Regions from separate parts of the Mesobacillus sp. ABV4_180 genome, predicted to be linked through region 4. Evidence: predicted binding sites of a transcription regulator. Region 4 holds the regulator's gene; each other region holds the start of a gene.
What was found. Region 4 encodes Rex, which represses fermentation and respiration genes when NADH is low (regulators of the CRP and FNR family bind a similar motif). Its sites were predicted from a motif close to TTGTGAAATATTTCACAA; they were not measured.
Positions count from the first base shown of each region.

Region 1 (5,293 bases), 4.2 Mb from region 4:
TGTTTTTGTTTTTTTATCTCGAATTCGAGATAAACATCTAAAAAATTTTAAAAATCTAATATTTACCTCGAATTAATTTATCTTTAATTCAAGATAAATTTATCATGGAAACAAACTGACTGTCAACTGTGTTTTTGATTTTTTTTACAAAAACATACAACTGCTTATATTATTTATATATGCCGCCTATGTTGATATGCATCCTGCCAATTTATATACTTTATAATAAAGATACCCAAACCATAAAGGAGTATATGATGACAATCATAAATAAATTGAATCTGACTAAGTACAAGAATCTGGCTGTCCTCAACCAGCCAAGCGATTATGATTTGTTCAATGGTTATAAAACGGAAATTTCCGGCGACCATGATGCCATTTTCATCTTTATCGAAACGATTGATGAAATGGCAGAACATGTTCAGAGCATCATTAAAAAGCAACCATTACAGGAAAAAGGTTATTTATTTTTTGCCTATCCGAAAAAAGGCAACAAGCGGTATGAAACTTATGTTCATAGAGATGAGATCTTCCCGGCGATGAAGGTGGGCGAAGATGGATATGTAGAAAATAGCGATATCAAATTTTCGAGAATGGTCAGTATGGATGACGTTTTTACTGTCGTGGGATTAAAGCGGGAAAAGAAGCCAGCACAAAAGTCATCAGCGGCAAGCCAGTGTGTGGCTGATTACGAGGACAACGTCCAGGATGTTGAGAAATTACTAACTGATCATCCAAATGAGCAACAATTTTATAAAGAACTGACCCCAGGCTACCAAAAAGATTGGGCTCGTTACATATTCTCTGCCAAGCAGCAAAAAACGCGCGAAAAACGCCAGGAACAAATGGTCGAGATTTTATCACAAGGGTATAAATCAATCGATTTATTCCGCCAGAAAAAGAAATAGTTTCAATCTCCGGGGGGTTTTTTTATGAAAATTAAAGTCGATGATCTAACAGGTTCTGAAGTGGTTTCATTAATCGGGGAACATTTGCACGGGATGACGCTTCACTCCCCTCCCGAAAGCATTCATGCGCTGGGGCTTGATAAGTTAAAGAAACCGGAGATTTCCTTCTGGACAGCCTGGGAAGGTGAGCAGCTCATGGGCTGCGGTGCAATGAAGGAGCTTGATTCCCAGCATGGTGAGCTCAAATCGATGAGGACGGCCTCTGCCCATCTCCGAAAAGGAGTTGCACAGGCCATGCTCGAGCACATCATCAAGGAAGCCAGGGAGCGCGGCTATTCAAGACTAAGCCTGGAAACCGGTTCAATGGAGGCATTCGTCCCTGCAAGGAAGCTTTATGAAAAATACGGCTTTGAATACTGCCCGCCATTTGGGGATTATGTGGAAGACGATAATAGTGTGTTTATGACGATGAAATTATAAGAATAGGACGGCTTAGGAAGCCGTCCTATATTGTATTAACTATTTCAATTCAAAATAATCCATCGTGGATGTTTCCACAAATCCGCATGACTTATAAAGGTTGAGCGCGTTGGAATTTTCGGCCGCTACCTGCAGCATGATTTCCTTTGCGTTTGCTTCTTTCAGCTTCTCGACCGCCATGAGGAGTAGTGCTCTTCCATATCCCTTGCGCCGGTACTCCGGCAGGACTCCAAGACCGAAGATGGCACCAAGCTTGGAAGTCAGCTGGAGATTCACTTTTCCAATGATCTGTCCGTCTTTTTCAACAAGGTAAGAGGTCATCCCCCGCTTTTCCTCTTCTTCAGGGAGAATCATCTCCTCGGTTTCTGCCTCAATGTCTTCAAAGTCATTTTCATTGTATTCGTCGTTAAAATAAATCGCATTCTGACGGGCGATTTCCCTGGCATCCCCATTGGTTGCTTTTCTGAAGGTGATTCCAGACGATAGATCTTGAGTTAGGACTTGATCATCCTTTTTCAAGAACATCTCATACTCTGAATGCTTGTACCCTGCACCAATTCCAGCGATGAATTTCTGGCCAGATTCCGAGCTGCGGTCACTTAACAGCAGCATGCTGCCAGAATTCCTACGCTTCCATTCCTGCTGAACCAGCTCAAATAATTTAGTGAACACACCCTGACGCCTGTAATCCGGATCCACCACGCCATTGATTTCCCACGGGCCGCCAAAACTGCAAACACCAATATAGCCAATCAACTTCTCCCCATCGAAATACAAAAACTCATTTATGTCTTGAACACCCTTGCTGCCGTCATTGTTAACCCCAAGCTTGTAATCAAGCTCCAGTTTAAGAGCCGTGCCATCGTGTTGAATGCAGCGCTCCTGAAGTTGGCTGATCATTTCATAGTCATCAGCATCAATATTCCCCTTAAGCTTAATCCATGGATTCTGAATGGTTTTCACTGAATCCACCCCCCATTTTTAAAAATTCACACTAATTCGATTATAATTCAACCTGTTCATGTTGAATATGAAATAATTATCCGTTTACCAATCACAATTTTTCTTAATCAAACGTTTGATTAAGAAACATGGGGACGGTTCTCGCGTTCTGGTATTAGGCTAATTCTAGACCTTAAATTAGATGGATACACATATATCCCCAAAAGAAAGACTCTATATGCCCGAAACCAGGTGGCAAACCCAATAAAGGGAACATAGAAAGACTCTATATGCCCGAAACCAGTTGGCAAACTCAATAATGGGAACATAGAAAGACTCTATAAGCCAAAAACCAGTCGGCAAACCCAATAAAGGGAACATAGAAAGACTCTATATGCCCGAAACCAGTTGGCAAACCTAATAAAGATAACATAGAAAGACTTTAGGGTAGCAAACCCCAATAAGGTAATATAAGAAGACTCTATACCCGAAACAAAAATAGCCGCCGAGAAATTTCCCGGCAGCCAATTTATTTTAAAGGGGGATGTAACTAAGGTTAAGCTGCGCTGCGGACGCCTTCTTCACCGCGTTTCAAAACAGTTTTGCGGATGAATGGCACTACCCAGCGGTCTAAGCCGTACTTGCCTGCGTTGAAGCCAGCAGCCAGGATGATGAAGCCGAAGAAGATGTCAGTTGGGTTGTGAGATACTGTTCCGGCAAGGAAGAAACTGAAGTTCATCACAAGGCCGAAGAACATTGCAGCAGTTGTCAGTGTACCAAGGATCAAACCAAGTCCGACAAGGAATTCACCAAGCGGAACGATGAAGTTGAACAGTTCGACGTTCGGTAGTGCAAAGCTTTCCAGGAAGCTCACGTACCAGCCGTATACCATGTTTCCATCTGGACCCTTAACTGGATTCGCTACAGCATTTTTCAAATAGCCGGAAGCATCGAATCCTTCCCCAGTCAATTTGCCCCATCCGGCAGTCATCCAGTTATATCCTAGCCAAACCCTAATGACAGTCAACAGGCCAGCAGCAATGTTATTTTCTCTTAACCACTTTGCAAACATTTTCCTCACTCCATTAAGTTATTTAGTATTATTACACTTATAAGATATCAAATATATCTCGAAAATAGGGGTTTTTGTGAATCAATTCACAATTCTGTTGAAATGTTTTGAACGAATTATGACAAGGGTTTTTTTATGTGCTTCATTGTAAATTTTAGAATGCTTGTCTATACTAAATTTAGATTAATATCAGAATTTTCATTCTATAAAAGGTGGTAGAAAACATGAAACTTGGTGCATTTTCTGTAAGCTTAACGGTAAAAGACCTTGCAGCTTCAAAAGCTTTTTACGAAAATCTTGGATTTAAAGACCTGGGTGGGGACATTACACAAAATTGGCTGATCATGAAGAATGAGAATTGCATTATCGGACTGTTCCAGGGGATGTTTGAAAAGAATATCCTTACCTTCAATCCAGGCTGGAACCAAAATGCCGAAAATCTGGAAAGTTTTACGGATGTTCGCGAACTTCAAAAGCAACTGAAAGAACACGGTGTAAAGTTCCTGGCTGAGGCAAATGAATCAGGAGAAGGGCCAGCCCATTTCATGATTGAAGATCCTGACGGCAATCAGATTCTTGTAGACCAACATAGATAAAAAAAGAATAGGAGAATCCTTGAGATGTACGAACTGAAAACAAAGGAAAATGACAATAGTGTCATTGAGTTCATTGAAGCTGTCGACAATCCGAAAAAGCGTGAGGATGCGTACAGGCTATTGGACATTTTTACAGAAACGACTGGATATCCAGCGAAGATGTGGGGACCGAGCATCATCGGATTTGGATCCTACCATTATAAGTACGAAACCGGCCACGAAGGCGATGCGCCGCTCGTTGGCTTCTCACCCCGGAAAGCGAAAATCAGCTTGTATTTTGCCACCGGCGACACCGAAAGAGAAGCGCTATTAAAGGATTTTGGCAAGCATACTTCTGGAAAAGCTTGTGTGTACATTAATAAAATCGCAGATATTGATGTAGATGTTTTAAAAGCATTAATCAATCAGTCTGTGGCCTTTTTACAAGATAGATATCCCGCTAAGTAAGGAGAATATAAATTGGAACCTATCACAATACCAGACTTATCAGCAAGGCCGCTCGGCTTTACGGTTGAACGCTTAATGGAGTCCCCGCCTCACGTCCTTTACCAAGCGTGGACCGAAAAGTTCGATGAATGGTTTGCGGCACCTGGAACACTGATTATGAAGGCAGAGGTCAATTCCGTCTTTTTCTTCGAGACCGTTTTTAAAGCTGCGGAAGATACCGTGGAGCAGCGTCACCCCCATTACGGAAGATTCCTTCGTTTAATGCCGGATCGCCTGATTGAATTCACCTGGCTGACTGGTGCAAGCGGAACAAAAGGTGCGGAAACAGTGGTGACAATCGAACTTGAACCCAAACAGAGCGGGACCCTTTTGAGCCTGACACACAATGGATTCCCGGATGAAGAATCCAAGAGCCGGCACGATTCAGCCTGGGAAATGATTCTCAAGTATCTTGATGAAAAAATGACGAGTAAATAATCTGCGGGATTGGCTGCCATTTATTTTGGCAGCTTTTGTTTTTTCAGAGGGAAAGTGGACTCTGTTCACGAATTTACTTATATTCCCAAACGAATGCGAGGCTTAACCTATGGTAAAACTTAAAAATTCGATAAAAGAATTCACACGGATGCACGACACTTTTCTCGACGACTGGAATAACGCAATGACCTCAGGCGACACTTCAGCTTTGGACCGAATGACGGATGACTATTATGTTGCCTTTTTCAAAGGTACCCATAACCAGCCGATGATTTTCTCCAAACAAGACGCCATTGATGGCATGAAGCAGTCTGTCATGCACTTCCTCGGGTGCCAGAAAAGATTTGAAAACAGAGTGATCCGCTTCGGGA
Region 1 is NZ_JBSWTJ010000001.1:4,237,575-4,242,867, forward strand. Features, by position in the region: gene ACXAEA_RS21525 (YdeI/OmpD-associated family protein) at 258-908, shown strand; gene ACXAEA_RS21530 (GNAT family N-acetyltransferase) at 933-1,388, shown strand; gene ACXAEA_RS21535 (GNAT family N-acetyltransferase) at 1,428-2,351, opposite strand; gene ACXAEA_RS21540 (DoxX family membrane protein) at 2,887-3,402, opposite strand; gene ACXAEA_RS21545 (VOC family protein) at 3,627-3,998, shown strand; gene ACXAEA_RS21550 (DUF1801 domain-containing protein) at 4,023-4,445, shown strand; gene ACXAEA_RS21555 (SRPBCC family protein) at 4,458-4,922, shown strand; gene ACXAEA_RS21560 (nuclear transport factor 2 family protein) at 5,032-5,293, shown strand, end outside.
Region 1: a site for Rex is predicted at 3,477-3,494, ahead of ACXAEA_RS21540 (DoxX family membrane protein). Genes of this name have one in related genera too.

Region 2 (5,293 bases), 2.0 Mb from region 4:
AATAAGAGACAGGCCAATCAAAATGAATATTGGGCCCATCAGTTTTCGGAACCAGGAAAAAATACCTGGAAGGATCTCCTGAAAACTCTGTCCAGCAAGCCAGACGGTAAGGCCAAGCAGTGAGAAAACAATCATCTTTCCAAATATGAAAAAAGCTATTTCAATCCATTGGCTTTTTGTCTGGAGGCTTCGGTTTCCATAGTAGGTAATGGCCCCGATGTTTCCTGTCAGCTGGCAAGGAGCAAGTGCACCAACAAGCCCCAACAGGAAGCTTGCCAATAGCGGGATTTCTTCAGTCTGGTTGACCAGAGTAAAAAAAGGACTGCTTAGAAAGTTGCTTACTTCAGTAAAAAATTGATACATCCGATTCCTCCGTTATCAGCGATTAACATTATGATACAAGAAATTTATCAAAAAGCTATGCAGAAAAACAGCAGGAATTTAATCCTGCTGTTAGATAAATCTATATGGCTTTAGTATGGGCAGTCAACAAACCATAAGCATGGTTTACTGCATCATCACCTGGCGGCTCAATATCTTTTAGTGGGTACTCAAGTCCGAGAGCTTCCCATTTATACACACCAAGTTTATGATATGGCAAAACCTCAATCTTTTTAACATTTTCAAGTGTGCCAATGAACTGGCCTAATTGTGAAAGATCCTCAGTATCATTCGTAATGCCTGGTACAAGCACATGGCGAATCCAGATTGGAATCTGATGAACTGATAGGTAACGGGCAAATTCTAGTATATGATCATTGGCCATTCCTGTCAGTTTGATATGTTTTTTTCGGTTAATGTGTTTTATGTCTAATAGAATCAGGTCTGTATATTTCAGTAGTTCTGCCAGCTGGTCCTGGAATAGTGGAGCGCTTGAATAACAGCCCCCTGAAGAATCAATCGCAGTGTGGACTCCCAGTTTTTTGCATTCCTTAAAAAGTTCTGTAATAAATGGAATTTGTAAAAGGGGTTCACCGCCGCTGACAGTGATGCCGCCTCCAGATGATTCAATAAAAGGCAGATAGGACTTCAAATCATCAATGATTTCGGAAACAGACATTTGTTTACCTGTGCCAATCTCCCATGTATCTGCGTTATGGCAAAATTGGCAGCGCAGCAGACATCCCTGTGTGAAGATGACATAGCGTATTCCGGGTCCGTCCACGGTTCCGAAGGTTTCGATAGAATGAATGTTTCCGATCATGATGATTTCTCCTTTCTATTAAACAGGAGCCCAAAAAGGGATTAAAAAAACTCCTGTTGATGCCGCCATTAGCGGGGCAATCCATTACATGGATTCATGGAAAGTACGGTTGATGACATCCATCTGCTGTTCGCGAGTAAGCTTGATGAAGTTTACGGCATATCCGGAAACTCGGATTGTCAGCTGCGGGTACTCTTCAGGGTGTTCCATCGCATTTAACAAAGTTTCTCTATTAAACACGTTTACATTTAGGTGATGGCCATCCTTGATGGCGTAACCGTCAAGAATGGAAACAAGATTGTTCGTACGGCTTTCTTCATCTTTTCCGAGTGCTTTTGGAACGATGGAGAAGGTGTTTGAAATGCCGTCCATGGCGTAGCTGTATGGCAGTTTTGCCACAGAAGACAGGGAGGCGAGTGTTCCTTTCGTATCGCGTCCGTGCATAGGGTTAGCACCAGGCGCAAATGGTTCACCAGCACGTCTGCCGTCAGGAGTGTTGCCTGTCTTCTTGCCATACACTACGTTTGATGTGATCGTAAGGATTGACATAGTATGCAATGAGTTCCGATAGGTCGGATGCTTGCGAAGCTTCGTCATGAAGTTCTTTACTATCTCAACTGCTATGCTGTCTACACGGTTATCGTTGTTGCCGTATTTAGGGAAGTCACCTTCTGTTTCAAAATCAACTGCAATGCCATTTTCGTCACGGATCACTTTAACCTTTGCATGCTTGATTGCACTCAGGGAGTCGGCTACAACACTAAGTCCGGCGATTCCGGTTGCCATTGTGCGAAGGACTTCTGTATCATGGAGTGCCATCTCAATTCTTTCATAGCTGTATTTATCGTGCATGTAATGAATGACATTTAGGGTATTGATATAAAGTCCTGCCAGCCATTCCATGACGTGATCGAATTTCGACATCACGTCCATATAATCAAGCACTTCGGAAGTGATCGGGTTGAAGGCCGGTGCTACCTGGACCTTTAATTTTTCATCTACACCCCCATTGATGGCGTAAAGCAAAGCTTTTGCAAGGTTGGCACGTGCACCGAAGAACTGCATTTGCTTACCTATTTCCATTGCTGATACACAACATGCAATACCGTAGTCATCTCCATATTCACAGCGCATAAGGTCATCGTTTTCGTACTGGATTGAGCTGGTTTTGATGGACATCTCAGCACAATACTTCTTAAAGTTTTCAGGCAGGGCAGGGGACCATAAAACAGTCAGGTTAGGTTCCGGGGCTGGCCCAAGATTATCAAGTGTATGAAGGAAGCGGAAAGAGTTCTTTGTTACAAGGGATTTACCGCTATGTGCCATGCCGCCGATTGATTCGGTTACCCAAGTAGGGTCACCGCTGAATAATTCATTGTAATCTGGAGTGCGGGCAAATTTGACTAATCGAAGCTTCATAACGAAGTGGTCGACAAGTTCCTGCGCCTCCTGCTCTGTTAATGTCCCGTTTTGCAGATCACGTTCAATGTATATGTCAAGGAATGTTGCCACACGGCCAAGGCTCATCGCTGCACCGTTTTGTTCTTTAATTGCTGCAAGGTAGGCAAAGTACACCCACTGGAAGGCTTCTGCTGCGTTGGATGCTGGCTTGGAGATGTCATATCCATAACTCTCTGCAAGCTGCTTCAATTCATTCAATGAACGGTATTGTTCAGAAATTTCTTCTCTCAGGCGCATTGTGTCCTCAGTCATGACACTGCTCGTCATTCCATGGTCTTTTTTCTTTTGTTCCATCAAGAAGTCGACACCGTAAAGTGCGACCCGGCGATAGTCGCCAATAATGCGCCCGCGGCCATATGCGTCAGGTAGGCCAGTGATAATTCCTGCTTTTCGTGCCTGGAGCATTTCCTTTGTGTAAACATCAAAGACACCCTGGTTATGAGTTTTGCGGAAATCGGTGAAGATTTTTTCTACTTCTTTATCCAATTCATAGCCATATGCTTCACAAGCAGCTTTCGCCATGCGAATACCGCCGTAAGGCTGCATAGAGCGTTTGAATGGCTGATCTGTCTGGAAGCCGACAACTTTTTCCTTGTTTTTATCAAGGTAGCCAGGTCCATGTGAAGTAATGGTAGAAACAACTTTAGTATCCATATTGAGGACACCGCCGTTATCACGTTCCTGCTTCGTTAACTCCATTACTTGATTCCATAAAAGGTTTGTTTCCTCAGTTGCTCCTTCAAGAAAATTTGCATCGCCAGTATACTCATAGTAATTTTTTAATATAAAATCCCGTACGTTGATTTCTTCCTGCCAGGTACCAGTTTTAAACCCTTTCCATTGTTCCATTATGGTTCACCTCTAGTAATTGTTTATATAACAGTTATCACACTTTCATCATACTACGACTGAAACAGATTTAGTGTGACAGATTTGTGAAAGTGTGAACAATCCTTGAATAATGAGTGTTTGCTGTTTAACCAACCTGCTGAATTTGGAGGCTGTACTATAATTGGGAGGTGGTTTTCCGTAACTGTTGTATGAAAGTATGCTTCATATTTTCAATCGTAACAGCAATTGTTTTCACTGTGTTTATGGGGTTTTGTATGTTTTGTGTCAAAAAGAAAAAACAGGATACAAAATCCTGTTTTCTGGTGGGATAGGAATTTATAGAATTTTTCGGTTGTGTATAACCGCAGTCAGAAATCTTAATCTAGCTCCAGAGCTTGCCGGGCTGAACGATGCGCTTGCGCTTTTTGTTCTAGCCTAATCAGTCAACCACAATATATGCGATCATGGGGCCATTATTTTCTGCTGAAGGGTGCGTCATGCAAATTAGCCTATAGGTTCCTTCCTTGTCAAATTGTAATGGTATCACAGTGTTTTCTCCCTTTTTTACGACCCCTTTTATATCTGTTCCTTCAATGATGAAGGGATGTTCTTTTCCATTTACTCCACGGATCACCAAGCGGACTTTTTCACCCTTTTCCATGATGATCGTTCCAGGATCCCAACGATAGGCTTCAATCTCTTTGCCGTCATCAGTTGAAGATTTGAACTCTCCTGTAACCATGTGGATCTCACGGATTTTATCATTTTGCCCTCCAATTGCGGGTGTTGCATCAGGCTTTAAGCTCATCCACAAGGATCCAATGATGGCAATAAAAACGATAAGTGCGAATAAATATATAGCCCTTTTTTTAACCACAAAGAAATGCATTAAATCAACTCCTTTATATCCTTTGTAAATGTTATGCTAATCCCTATGGAGAACTTGTCTATTTTTTTAGAAATTTCTTTTGTATAGATTAGTACTGTAAAAACACACTATAGATTAGATTAAATCAAGGAGGAAGCTATGTATCGTTTATTTACGCATAACGATTTGGATGGGGTAGCCTGCGGAATTTTATTTAAGCTAGCCTTCGGAGATAAAGCTGAAGTAAGGTATAACTCAGTTTCAGGGCTGAATTACCAGGTTCAACGCTATTTCGAAAAGTTGAATGACCGAATGAAGAAAGAAGATCACCTTTATATCACTGATTTGTCAGTCAATGAGGACAATACGGAAAAAATAAATCAGTTCGTGAATGAAGGGGGCAAGGCGAAGCTTATAGACCATCATAAAACTGCTTTGCATTTCAACGACTTATCTTGGGGCTTCGTAAAAATAGAAGACGAAGAAGGTACGTTGACTAGTGCTGCTTCATTGGTATATGCGTATTTGGTGCAGGAGGAACACCTGCAAAAAAATGGTTCTCTTGATGAGTTTGTAGAGCTTGTCAGGCAGTATGATACGTGGGACTGGGACATTCTCAAGAATTACAAAGCTAAAAACCTGAATGACTTATTCTTTTTGATATCGATAGAAGAATTTGAAGAGCGAATGATATCTCGTTTGAGATCTGGAGACGCTTTCGATTATGATGACTTCGAAGTAAAGCTTCTTGAAATGGAAGAGGATAAAATCGAACGTTATATCAGGAGGAAAAAGCGGGAGATTATCCAAATCGAAACGAACGGGTTGTTTGCCGGTATAGTACACGCAGAGTCTTATCATTCTGAATTGGGAAACGAGTTAGGTAAGGAGTATCCACATCTTGATTATATTGCTATCCTCAATTTGGG
Region 2 is NZ_JBSWTJ010000001.1:2,026,367-2,031,659, forward strand. Features, by position in the region: gene ACXAEA_RS10315 (urease accessory protein UreH domain-containing protein) at 1-363, opposite strand, end outside; gene pflA (pyruvate formate-lyase-activating protein) at 464-1,204, opposite strand; gene pflB (formate C-acetyltransferase) at 1,289-3,514, opposite strand; gene ACXAEA_RS10330 (cupredoxin domain-containing protein) at 3,936-4,385, opposite strand; gene ACXAEA_RS10335 (DHH family phosphoesterase) at 4,524-5,293, shown strand, end outside.
Region 2: a site for Rex is predicted at 3,599-3,616, ahead of pflB (formate C-acetyltransferase). Genes of this name have one in related genera too.

Region 3 (5,293 bases), 450 kb from region 4:
AAGAGGTGCTTTTTATATTCATTTGGATTTAGACTAATTCTAGTTAGCGGAATTGGGGCATGTTTTCGCGGAATTCCGGGTTGTTATAGCGGAATTACGTTCTAGTTTCGCGGAATTCATATACCAAATAAGTAACCTGAATACGAATCCCCATTAAATGAAACGCTAAGTCAAAAGGGGGGAGCTATTTTCATGAAAAAGTATAAATTTTACTTCATTTTTCTTTCAATAACAATCCTCGCTGCCTTCCAGCCTGTAAAACTTCAGCATCCACCGATTCCATCTGAAGATCCACATGCCGAAAAAATTGCAATCGTCTTGACTAAACAACAATTAACAGAACAGGAAATCAGCCTTCAACTCCAAAATCTAAAAAACACAAAACTTCGCAGGGTTTTCAGGCATGCGATCCATGGATACTCTGTCAAGGGGCCAGTAACCGAACTGAAACAGCTGGAGAACTCAAATGATATTGAACTAGTATCAGAAGTGAACACGTACAAAGTTGAAAATTCAGCCCATCCTCCTGCTCGATATCGTTCTAGTTCCAGCTTCATCGATAACTTCGAACTGATTGGGTCTGAAAAAGTTCGCGGGATCCTCGATAAAAAAGGAAATCGTTTGACTGGCAAGGGAGTGACGATTGGGGTGATTGATACAGGAATTGATTATGAGCATCCTGATCTGCGCCGCAATTTTGCCGGAGGACATGACCTGGTCGATGGAGATGACGACCCGATGGAAACGAAGGGTTTTGGGCTTAGGAGTACGCTGCATGGAACGCATGTGGCTGGAGTCATCGCGGCAAATGGGAGAATGCGAGGAATGGCACCTGATGCAAAAATTGTGGCATACCGAGCGCTTGGTCCTGGCGGCAGTGGAACGACAGAGCAGGTAATCGCTGCGATTGATGAAGCGATCAAGGACAAGGTGGATGTTCTGAACCTTTCGCTCGGAAACGATGTGAACGGTCCTGACCTGCCTATCAGCCTCGCCCTCAATAAAGCGGTGGAAAATGGAATAGTCGCCGTCACTTCATCTGGAAATTCCGGACCTAACCGCTGGACAGTCGGATCGCCGGGTACCGCTTCAAAAGCGATTTCGGTCGGTGCCTCTACTCCGCCTATGCAAGTTCCTTATATAACAGCGCCTGGCCAACAGCAAAAAATCAGGCTTGAGCTTTTGCAGGGTTCGGACAAATGGAAGCTTACCCAGAGTGAAAATCTTGTGTTCGCTGGATTGGGCAGCAAAAAAGAGATGAAAGACGTTAGGGACAAGGTCGTTTTAGTCGAGAGGGGAACACTGACTTTTACCGAAAAAGCGAAGAATGCCCTTGAAGCAGGAGCGCTCGCGGTCATTATCTATAACAACACGAAAGGGACGTTCTTCGGCAACCTCGAGGAAAGCCTGCCAATCCCGATTGCGGCAATCAGCAAAGGGGAAGGATTGGCATTGAAAAAACAGCTTGAAAGAGGGCCAATGCTGATCCGGACAGATTTAATAGAAGAAAAAGATATTCTTGCCGACTTCAGCTCACGCGGTCCGGTGACAGTAACATGGGACATCAAGCCGGATATCGTCGCTCCTGGTGTGGCGATCAACAGTACGATTCCCGGAGGATACCTTTCTCTTCAGGGTACAAGCATGGCTGCTCCACATGTCGCAGGTGCCGCAGCCCTCATTAAACAGGCGCACCCGGAATGGAGCCCGGATGAAATCAAAGCAGCGATCATGAATACAGCCCAGCAGATTGCCGACCTGAATGGTAAGACGTACAGAACGTTCGAACAGGGGGCGGGCAGAATTCAGACTGAAGCGGCAATCAAGGCGGAGAGTCTGGTGATTCCCGGGTCGCTGCAATTCGGAAAATTTCAGCTAGCGGATAATATGCACCGCCACAGTTCGAAGCTTGAAGTTAAGAATATAAGTAAAAGTACAAAGAGCTACTCATTCTCCGTTCCAAAAAGTGAAAACGGCATCGAATGGGAGCTGCCCTTTACTTTTACTCTAGAACCTAATGAAGTGAAAAAAGTTGATGTGGCGATGAAGGTCAGCCCAGAACATTTAAAGGATAAAATACACGATGGCAGCCTGATTTTAAACGATGGAAAAATTAAGATCAGGATTCCTTACTTGTATGTCCTTGAGGAACCAGATTATCCACGAGTGATGGGCTTCGATTTTGCACCAGCAGACAATGGGGATGCTTATCGATATGAAGTCTATCTGCCTGGAGGGGCCGATGAGTTCGGCATCGCCCTGTTCGATCCGGATCAGTACCGCTTTGTCGGGTTTCTGGACTGGGGAAGGAAAATGGAAAACGGGATGATTTCGAAGGAAATACCGAATGAAGATCTGCCACAGGATGGAGTATATCTAGCCAAGGTTTTTGCTAAAAAAGCTGGTCGCGAAAGTACCATCGATGCGGTGGTCACAATCAGCAAAAATCAGAAAGAAAACAGGGCTGGAAGAAGGTGATTTTCCTTCCGGCCTTGTTTTTATAATATAATTTCAGAATAGATTTTATGGCATATATTCACAGTGAAAACTTTGTGAATTTTTTCACCCCAATGGATTGACATTGACAATAGCCTATTGTATGCTTACAAAGGGCATAAAATGATAAGGTTTTCAATGTTGATTTGCAAGCTTTTTTAAGTGAAAATTTTTGTTTTTTCGAAAAATATTTTTCACCCCCTGATTCGTCCATTCTCAATAGCGAGGATGCGTTTTTTATGCGCCGAAACAACCGCCACCCATATAAAGCGATGGCACTCATGTCCGCTATACTATCTCAATTGGTAGGTTCCATTTTAATTGGCATTTTTTCCGGCAGATGGCTCGACCGTACCCTTGGTACAGACCCGCTTTTCTTAATATTCGGATTGCTGATCGGATTGGCGGCAGGTGTATATGCCATGCTCCGCCTCGTCCAACACTTCTTCTCGGGAGACTAAGCCGTAAATGGAAATTAAGGATATGTTCCAACGTTATCGAAAATACATATTTACCTTGTTGTCGCTGTACGTACTAGGGTATGCTTTTACAAGCTATCAATCTGAATTTGCCGGATTGATTTTTGGTACAAGCCTTGGTTTGTTCAATTTATGGCAGCTCACAAGGAAAATGGATCGTTTTGGGGACTCGGTTTTGCAGGGGAAGAAGGTGCGTTCACTTGGATTCGTTTCGAGGCTCGCAACTGGTGCGCTTGTAGTCATCATTGCGATGAAATATCCAGATCGCATAAGTCTTATTTTTTCCGTTTTGGGATTAATGACATCCTATATTGTCATTATGATAGATTTTTTTGTCCAGTCTTTTCATAAACGTAAATAGCGGGGAAGAGAGGTGAATATTTATGGCACATGGAGCCCCAATAGTTGATTTTTTAGGGCTTAATTTTAACCTGGCAAATATGCTGATGATCACTGTAGCATCCGCTATCGTTTTCATCATCGCAGTTCTTTCCACTCGCAATCTAGCGATGAAACCGACAGGGATCCAGAACTTCATGGAATGGGTAATGGACTTTGTAAAAGGAATCATCAACAGTGCGATGGACTGGAAAGACGGGGGAAGATTCCACGTGCTTGGTATTACATTGATGATGTACGTCTTTGTTTCCAACATGCTAGGACTTCCATTCTCAGTCACTTATGACGGTGTGCTTTGGTGGAAATCACCAACAGCTGACCCAGTCATCACTCTGACTCTTGCAGTCATGGTTGTAGGTTTATCCCACTACTATGGTGTCAAGCTGAAGGGGACTGCTGAATACGGGAAGGAATTCTTCAAACCATTCTGGTTTATGTTCCCGATCAAAATCATTGAAGAGTTCGCAAATACGCTTACTCTTGGTCTCCGTCTTTACGGAAACATTTACGCGGGTGAAATTCTACTTTCCCTGCTTGCAGCCGGACTCGCAACTGGAGTAGGCGGACATTTGGCCGCAATCATTCCAATGCTTGCTTGGCAAGGATTCTCCGTTTTCGTCGGTGGAATCCAGGCGTTCATCTTCACAATGTTAACGATGGTTTATCTCTCTCATAAAGTGAGCCATGACCATTAATATATACCTGTTCATTTAATGGACAAAACTTTTTAAAAAACTATTTTTTCATACATTAAAGGAGGAACTTTATAATGGGTCTTTTAGCAGCAGCAATCGCAATCGGTTTAGCAGCACTTGGTGCAGGTATTGGTAACGGTTTGATCGTATCACGTACAGTAGAAGGTATGGCTCGCCAGCCAGAAGCTAAAGGTATGCTTCAAACTACAATGTTCATCGGGGTTGCATTGGTTGAAGCGATTCCTATCATCGCTGTAGTTATCGCGTTCATGGTTATTGGCGCTGAATAATCGATAAACACAAAGCAATGGCGAAGATCATTCCGCGCGAACCTTCGCCATTCTATTATGTAAGCTCTTTTTGAAAATGAACACAAACAATCGTTTGATATAAAAATGGGCAAGCCTGCTCTTTGCAGACAGGCCGTCCGCAGCGCGTCGTCTTATGCCTGTTATGGCTGAACTAAGCGCTTACGCTTTTGAAATCACGGAACAACTCTTGAAGGGAGTGAATCGAGGGTGTTAACAATGAATTTTTTAGTATTGGGAGCAGCTACTGAAGGAGCACACGGTGGCTTGAACACAGGAGATATCTTATTCCAGCTGATTATGTTCCTCGTTTTGTTAGCATTGCTCAAGAAGTTCGCTTGGGGTCCATTGATGGGCATCATGAAGGAACGTGAAGAGCACATCGCTGGCGAAATCGGAGCGGCTGAAAAGAGCCGTGCTGAAGCGCATAAACTTTTGGAAGAACAGCGTGAAATGCTTAAGCAGGCACGCACAGAAGCACAGGGCCTTATTGAAAATGCTAAGAAACAGGGCGATGTACAGCGTGATGAAATCATTGCACTTGCACGCACTGAATCTGACAGAATCAAAGAAGCTGCAAAGCTTGAAATTGAACAGCAGAAAGAGCAGGCTGTCGCTGCAATCCGCGAACAAGTTGCATCACTTTCTGTATTGATTGCTTCTAAAGTAATCGAAAAGGAAATTTCAGCTGCTGACCAGGCGAAACTCATCAATGAATACATTCAAGAGGCGGGTAATGCCCGATGAGCAACTCGACAGTAGCAAAGCGCTATGCCCTGGCACTTTTCCAGATCGCTTCTGAAAAGCAGGTTCTTGCTCAAGTTGAGGAAGAGCTTCGCGCAGTGAAAGAAGTTGTAACGAACACACCTGAACTGACTGTCTTTTTAAAGTCTCCTAAGCTTTCTAATGAAAAGAA
Region 3 is NZ_JBSWTJ010000001.1:495,692-500,984, forward strand. Features, by position in the region: gene ACXAEA_RS02590 (S8 family serine peptidase) at 193-2,478, shown strand; gene ACXAEA_RS02595 (AtpZ/AtpI family protein) at 2,736-2,957, shown strand; gene ACXAEA_RS02600 (ATP synthase subunit I) at 2,965-3,336, shown strand; gene atpB (F0F1 ATP synthase subunit A) at 3,359-4,069, shown strand; gene atpE (F0F1 ATP synthase subunit C) at 4,144-4,359, shown strand; gene atpF (F0F1 ATP synthase subunit B) at 4,597-5,124, shown strand; gene ACXAEA_RS02620 (F0F1 ATP synthase subunit delta) at 5,121-5,293, shown strand, end outside.
Region 3: a site for Rex is predicted at 2,551-2,568, ahead of ACXAEA_RS02595 (AtpZ/AtpI family protein). Genes of this name have one in related genera too.

Region 4 (5,293 bases):
CCATCGTTCGTGATTAGTGGAGAACCGAATTTCTTCTCAAGAACCACGTTGCGTCCCTTTGGTCCAAGAGTTACTTTTACTGCATTCGCAAGAGAATCTACCCCGCGAAGCATCGCACGGCGTGCTTCTTCACTGAACTTAATTTCTTTTGCCATCGTAAAAAAACCTCCTCGAATTTTTGAATTTTATATTCCTTAAATTAGTGTCCAGCTCCAGCGCCTAGTCCCTCGAGTCGCTTCGGTCTGTCCAATGAAGTCAAAGAGCGACTTCACTGGCCAGCCTTCCAGCGCTTTTCGGGCCTGACCAAGGCGCTTCCGCTTTTCTATTCTACAACTGCAAGAATGTCGTTTTCACGCAAGATCAGGTATTCAGTTCCCTGGTACTTCACTTCTGTACCTGCGTATTTTGAGAAGATAATGCGGTCGCCAACTGCAACTTCAAGAGCAACACGCTCTCCGTTGTCAAGTACGCGGCCAGTGCCTACAGCTACTACTTTACCTTCTTGAGGTTTTTCTTTCGCTGTGTCGGGTAAAACGATACCGCTTGCAGTTTTTTCTTCAGACTCAACAAGCTCGATAATAATGCGATCTCCTAGTGGCTTGATCAAGTGAAACAACCTCCTCAAATTATATGTAGATTATTTATTAGCACTCTCCTCATTAGAGTGCTAACACAATTTATATAATAATGAATCTCTATTTTTTTTGCAAGCATGAAGTCCAATTTTTTTTAGAAAATTTGCCCTTATTTCCTTTCTCGGATTCCTGTGACAACAATCGACTTTTTTCGTTATTTTCAATAACAGCCTGGCTAAAAATGGCCACCTTAAAGAGTATGCCGGATCAAGAAATTTTTAACCAAAAAGTTGAGCAGACACCCTGATATTTGAACTTTGCAGATGGTTACTAGTAAAATGGATAGATAGCATCGTGGAACTTTTATTGCTTTAGACCGTATAACATGAAAAGGCTTTTGAAGGAGATTATCATATTGAAAAAGGAATATTGGTACGTCATTATCGCCTATATCGTCATGCAGCTTTCAAGCCTGATCGGGATTCCGATCGTCGCCTTCATTGGAGCGGCAATGGGAAAGAGCCTGGAGGAAATGGAAACCCTCTCGATTCCGTACTGGCTCGTGATCAGCTTTTCGCTGACACTTCTAATTGTGCTGTTGATTTTAAGGAAAGAAAAGACCGTTCAGGCTGATTTGCGGGACGCGGCTACGCCGGCAAGCTCTGCTGCCTGGGCAATTGCCGGTGTGTTTCTCGCTCTATTCGCCCAATCGATTGCCGGCAGTATTGAAAATATGATCGGCATCGAAATGGGTTCCGAAAATACACAGGAGATCATTAAACTGATTGAGAACTTCCCTATAGTTATCCTGGTCAGTTCGATCATCGGTCCGATTTTAGAAGAGATCGTCTTCCGGAAAATCATCTTCGGCAGCCTTCATAAGAAAATGAACTTCTTTTTTGCCGCGCTGATCAGCTCCGTGATCTTCGCCCTGGCGCATTTTGAGCCGGAGCACGTGATCTTATACTCAGCGATGGGCTTCACCTTTGCATTTCTTTATGTAAAAACAAAGCGGATCATCGTTCCGATCATCGCCCACGTTACAATGAATACAATGGTTGTCCTGCTTCAATCCGTATTCCGGGAAGACATTGAGAGAATGATAAAAGAAGCAGAGAAAATTCAAAGCTTTATTGGGGGATTTTAAGTTATGAAGCAATCGCCTTTATTTTCAGGCATTGTCTACATCTTGTTAGGCACCTTATTCACCTATTTCGCGATCCAGAATGTGAACGAGTCAGGCTGGGGATTTTTCTCCTATCTCCTCGTCGCGCTTGCCCTTTCGACTTTGGTTCGGGCATCCGGATGATCCTGTTCCATTTCAAATTGAAGCAAATCCAGAAAAAATAGCCCCTTCATCACGAAGGAGCTTTTTTTTATTCTGCGATTTCACTGTCTGTCGGATAATGTTTCAGGAAATAAATCAATGATTGCAGTTCAACAGCCAGGTCTATATGGTGAATTCTGATTGAAGATGGCACATTCAGCCTGGCAGGCGTGAAGTTCAGGATCCCCTTAATATTCGCTTGCACCAATCGGTCCGTAATCGGCTGCGCTACAGCTGATGGAACAGTCAGGATCGCAACCTGAATGCCTTCCTCGACAACTACTTTATCCAGGTCATCCATATGGAAGACCCGTACGTCGCCGATTTGTGTACCTACCTTACCAGGATCGACATCGAAAGCAATTTCGATTTTCGTATTGTTGTTCTTCGAAAAATTATAATTCAAGAACGCCGTTCCCAGATTACCGACACCGATCAAGGCTACTTTCGTAAGTTCATCCTGATCCAATGTCTTCCTGAAAAAGGTCAGCAGGTAATTCACATTGTAGCCGTATCCCTTTTTACCCAATGCCCCAAAGTAGGAAAAATCCCTTCTGATTGTCGCTGAATCTACTTTTACCGCTTCACTTAACTCTGCAGATGATACCCTTTGCTTTCCTGAAGAATGCAAGTTCAATAAGAATCGGTAATACAGCGGCAAACGTTTTGCGGTTGCCTGCGGAATCTTCATAGCATCGTTCGTCATTCTCCATCCTCCACCCTGTCCGAATTTCTACTTCAGCTTCTCTTCTCTCTTAAAATCGCCGTTTTTCCCGCCGGTTTTTTCGACTAAATACGTCTTGCCGATCACCATGCCTTTGTCGACGGCCTTACACATATCATAAACAGTCAGCGCACATGCTGAAGCTGCTGTTAACGCTTCCATTTCTACACCTGTATTCCCTTTCGTTTTTACAGATGCTGAGATGTTTAAAATATAGTCACTTCCATTTTGCTCCCAATCGAACGAAAGGTCAATGCCTGTTAATGGAAGCGGGTGGCACATCGGGATGATTTCAGACGTCTTTTTCGCCGCCATAATGCCAGCTACCTGTGCAACTGCCAGTACATCCCCTTTTTTCATTTTATTTTCAGTTATCCTTACATATATATCCTCATTCACGGTTATGCTTGAATGGGCTAATGCCGTGCGGACCGTCTCAGGTTTGTCGCTGACATCGACCATTTTCGCTCTGCCTTCATCATTAAAATGCGTAAATTCTGCCATGTTCAAGCTCCTCTCATCCAAATGATACACTATTTTCACAAACTTGTGTGTGAACTTTGTTTCTATGTTCACAAATACAATGATCAATCGCATATATTGCCGTGCCTATAGTAATGGGTTACACTATTTCTAAGGCAATAGAGGTGAAAAAATAATGATATTATTACAGGTTAATCAGCTATCAAAATATTTTGCTGCTGATCTTATTTTATCGAATATAAAGTTTGAAATACAGACCCGTGACAGAGTTGCACTAGTCGGCCGTAACGGCGCAGGCAAATCCACCCTGCTGAAAATCATCGCCGGCTACGAATCACATGACGGAGGAGAAATCATCCGCCCTAAAGGTACGTCTATTGGCTATTTAGCCCAGAATACCGGACTGGAGTCAGAGAAAAGCATTTGGGATGAAATGCTGTCCGTTTTTGAGCACCTGCACAGGATGGAAAAGAATCTGCGCAACTTGGAAGAAAAAATGTCGGATCCTGACATCCTGTCGAACAATACCGAATACGAGCGAGTCCTGAAAGAATATGATCTTCTGCAGGTGCAATTCAAGGAAAAGGGCGGCTATCAATATGAAGCGGATATTCGTTCCGTGCTGCACGGCCTGAACTTCCATTCTTTTGATTATTCCACAAAAATCTCAACTCTAAGCGGCGGACAGAAAACCAGGCTCGCCCTGGCAAAGCTGCTGTTGACCCGTCCGGATATCCTGATCCTGGACGAGCCGACAAACCATTTGGACATTGATACGCTCTCCTGGCTTGAGCAATATTTGCAGGGGTATGACGGGGCGATCCTGATCGTTTCCCATGACCGCTACTTTCTTGATAAAGTCGTCAACCAGGTATATGAAATTTCGCGCCATCAGCTGATGAAGTTTCCGGGCAATTATAGCTCTTATTTGGATCAGAAAGCGGAAAATTATGAGCGTGACCTTAAATTGTATGAGAAACAACAGGATGAGATTGCCAAGCTGCAGGATTTTATCCAGCGGAATCTCGCGCGTGCCTCCACGACCAAACGTGCCCAGAGCCGCCGCAAGCAGCTTGAGAAGATCGACAGGATGGACAGGCCATTAGGCGATGAAAAATCCGCTTCCTTCAGCTTTCAAATCGAACGGCAGAGCGGCAATGACGTCCTTAAGGCTGATTCACTTGCTGTAGGCTACAGAAACGAAGCCGTTTCCGAAAATATCACATTTAACCTTTCACGCGGCGATAGCACTGCACTTGTCGGTCCGAATGGTGTGGGAAAGTCTACATTACTGAAGACGATCGTTGAAAAATTGCCTAGGATTGCAGGGAGTATCCAGTACGGTTCCAACGTCTCGATTGGCTACTACGATCAAGAACAGGCCGAACTCAGCTCCAATAAAAAGGTTTTGAATGAACTTTGGGATGAGTACCCTTTGAAACAGGAAAAAGAAATCCGGACTGTCCTTGGGAATTTCCTCTTCTCAGGTGATGATGTCCTTAAAATCGTCTCAACCCTGAGCGGCGGCGAAAAGGCTCGTTTGGCACTTGCAAAGCTGATGCTGCAAAAATCCAACTTCTTGATCCTGGACGAACCAACGAACCATCTGGACCTCGACAGTAAGGAAGTCCTTGAAAATGCCCTGATCGATTATCCGGGCACGATCCTTTTCGTTTCGCATGACCGTTATTTTATCAACAGGATTTCCACAAAAGTCATCGAACTCGACCGTGCAGGTGCTACCGAATATCTTGGGGATTACGATTATTACCTTGAGAAGAAGTTGGAGCAGGAAGAACTGAAGGCACTCGCCGAACAGGCAGCCAAAGCAACTGGCAGCATAGCAGAGTCAGCCAAACAGGATAAATCCTCCTACCAGCAGGATAAAGAAGCAAAGAAATTAGAGCGCCAGCGCAAACGCCGGATGGAAGAAGTCGAAGCAACCATTGAAACGCTCGAATTGGAAGTTGCAGAATACGAAGAATTGCTTTGTGATCCTGATATCTTCCATAATCACGAAAAAACAACTGAAATCAATAATAAAATCGAAGCCATGAAAGAGAAACTCGATGAACTGATGGAAGAGTGGACAGAGCTGGCATAGAAATTGAAGAAGCCGGGCGCAAGAATGAAGTGCCTGGTTTTTTTAATTATCTCGCTTTGATTAAGGGCACAAGTTTTGTC
Region 4 is NZ_JBSWTJ010000001.1:48,444-53,736, forward strand. Features, by position in the region: gene groL (chaperonin GroEL) at 1-155, opposite strand, end outside; gene groES (co-chaperone GroES) at 323-607, opposite strand; gene ACXAEA_RS00205 (lysostaphin resistance A-like protein) at 991-1,722, shown strand; partial or broken gene ACXAEA_RS00210 (YdiK family protein) at 1,726-1,925, shown strand; gene ACXAEA_RS00215 (redox-sensing transcriptional repressor Rex) at 1,952-2,608, opposite strand; gene moaC (cyclic pyranopterin monophosphate synthase MoaC) at 2,636-3,130, opposite strand; gene ACXAEA_RS00225 (ABC-F family ATP-binding cassette domain-containing protein) at 3,285-5,213, shown strand.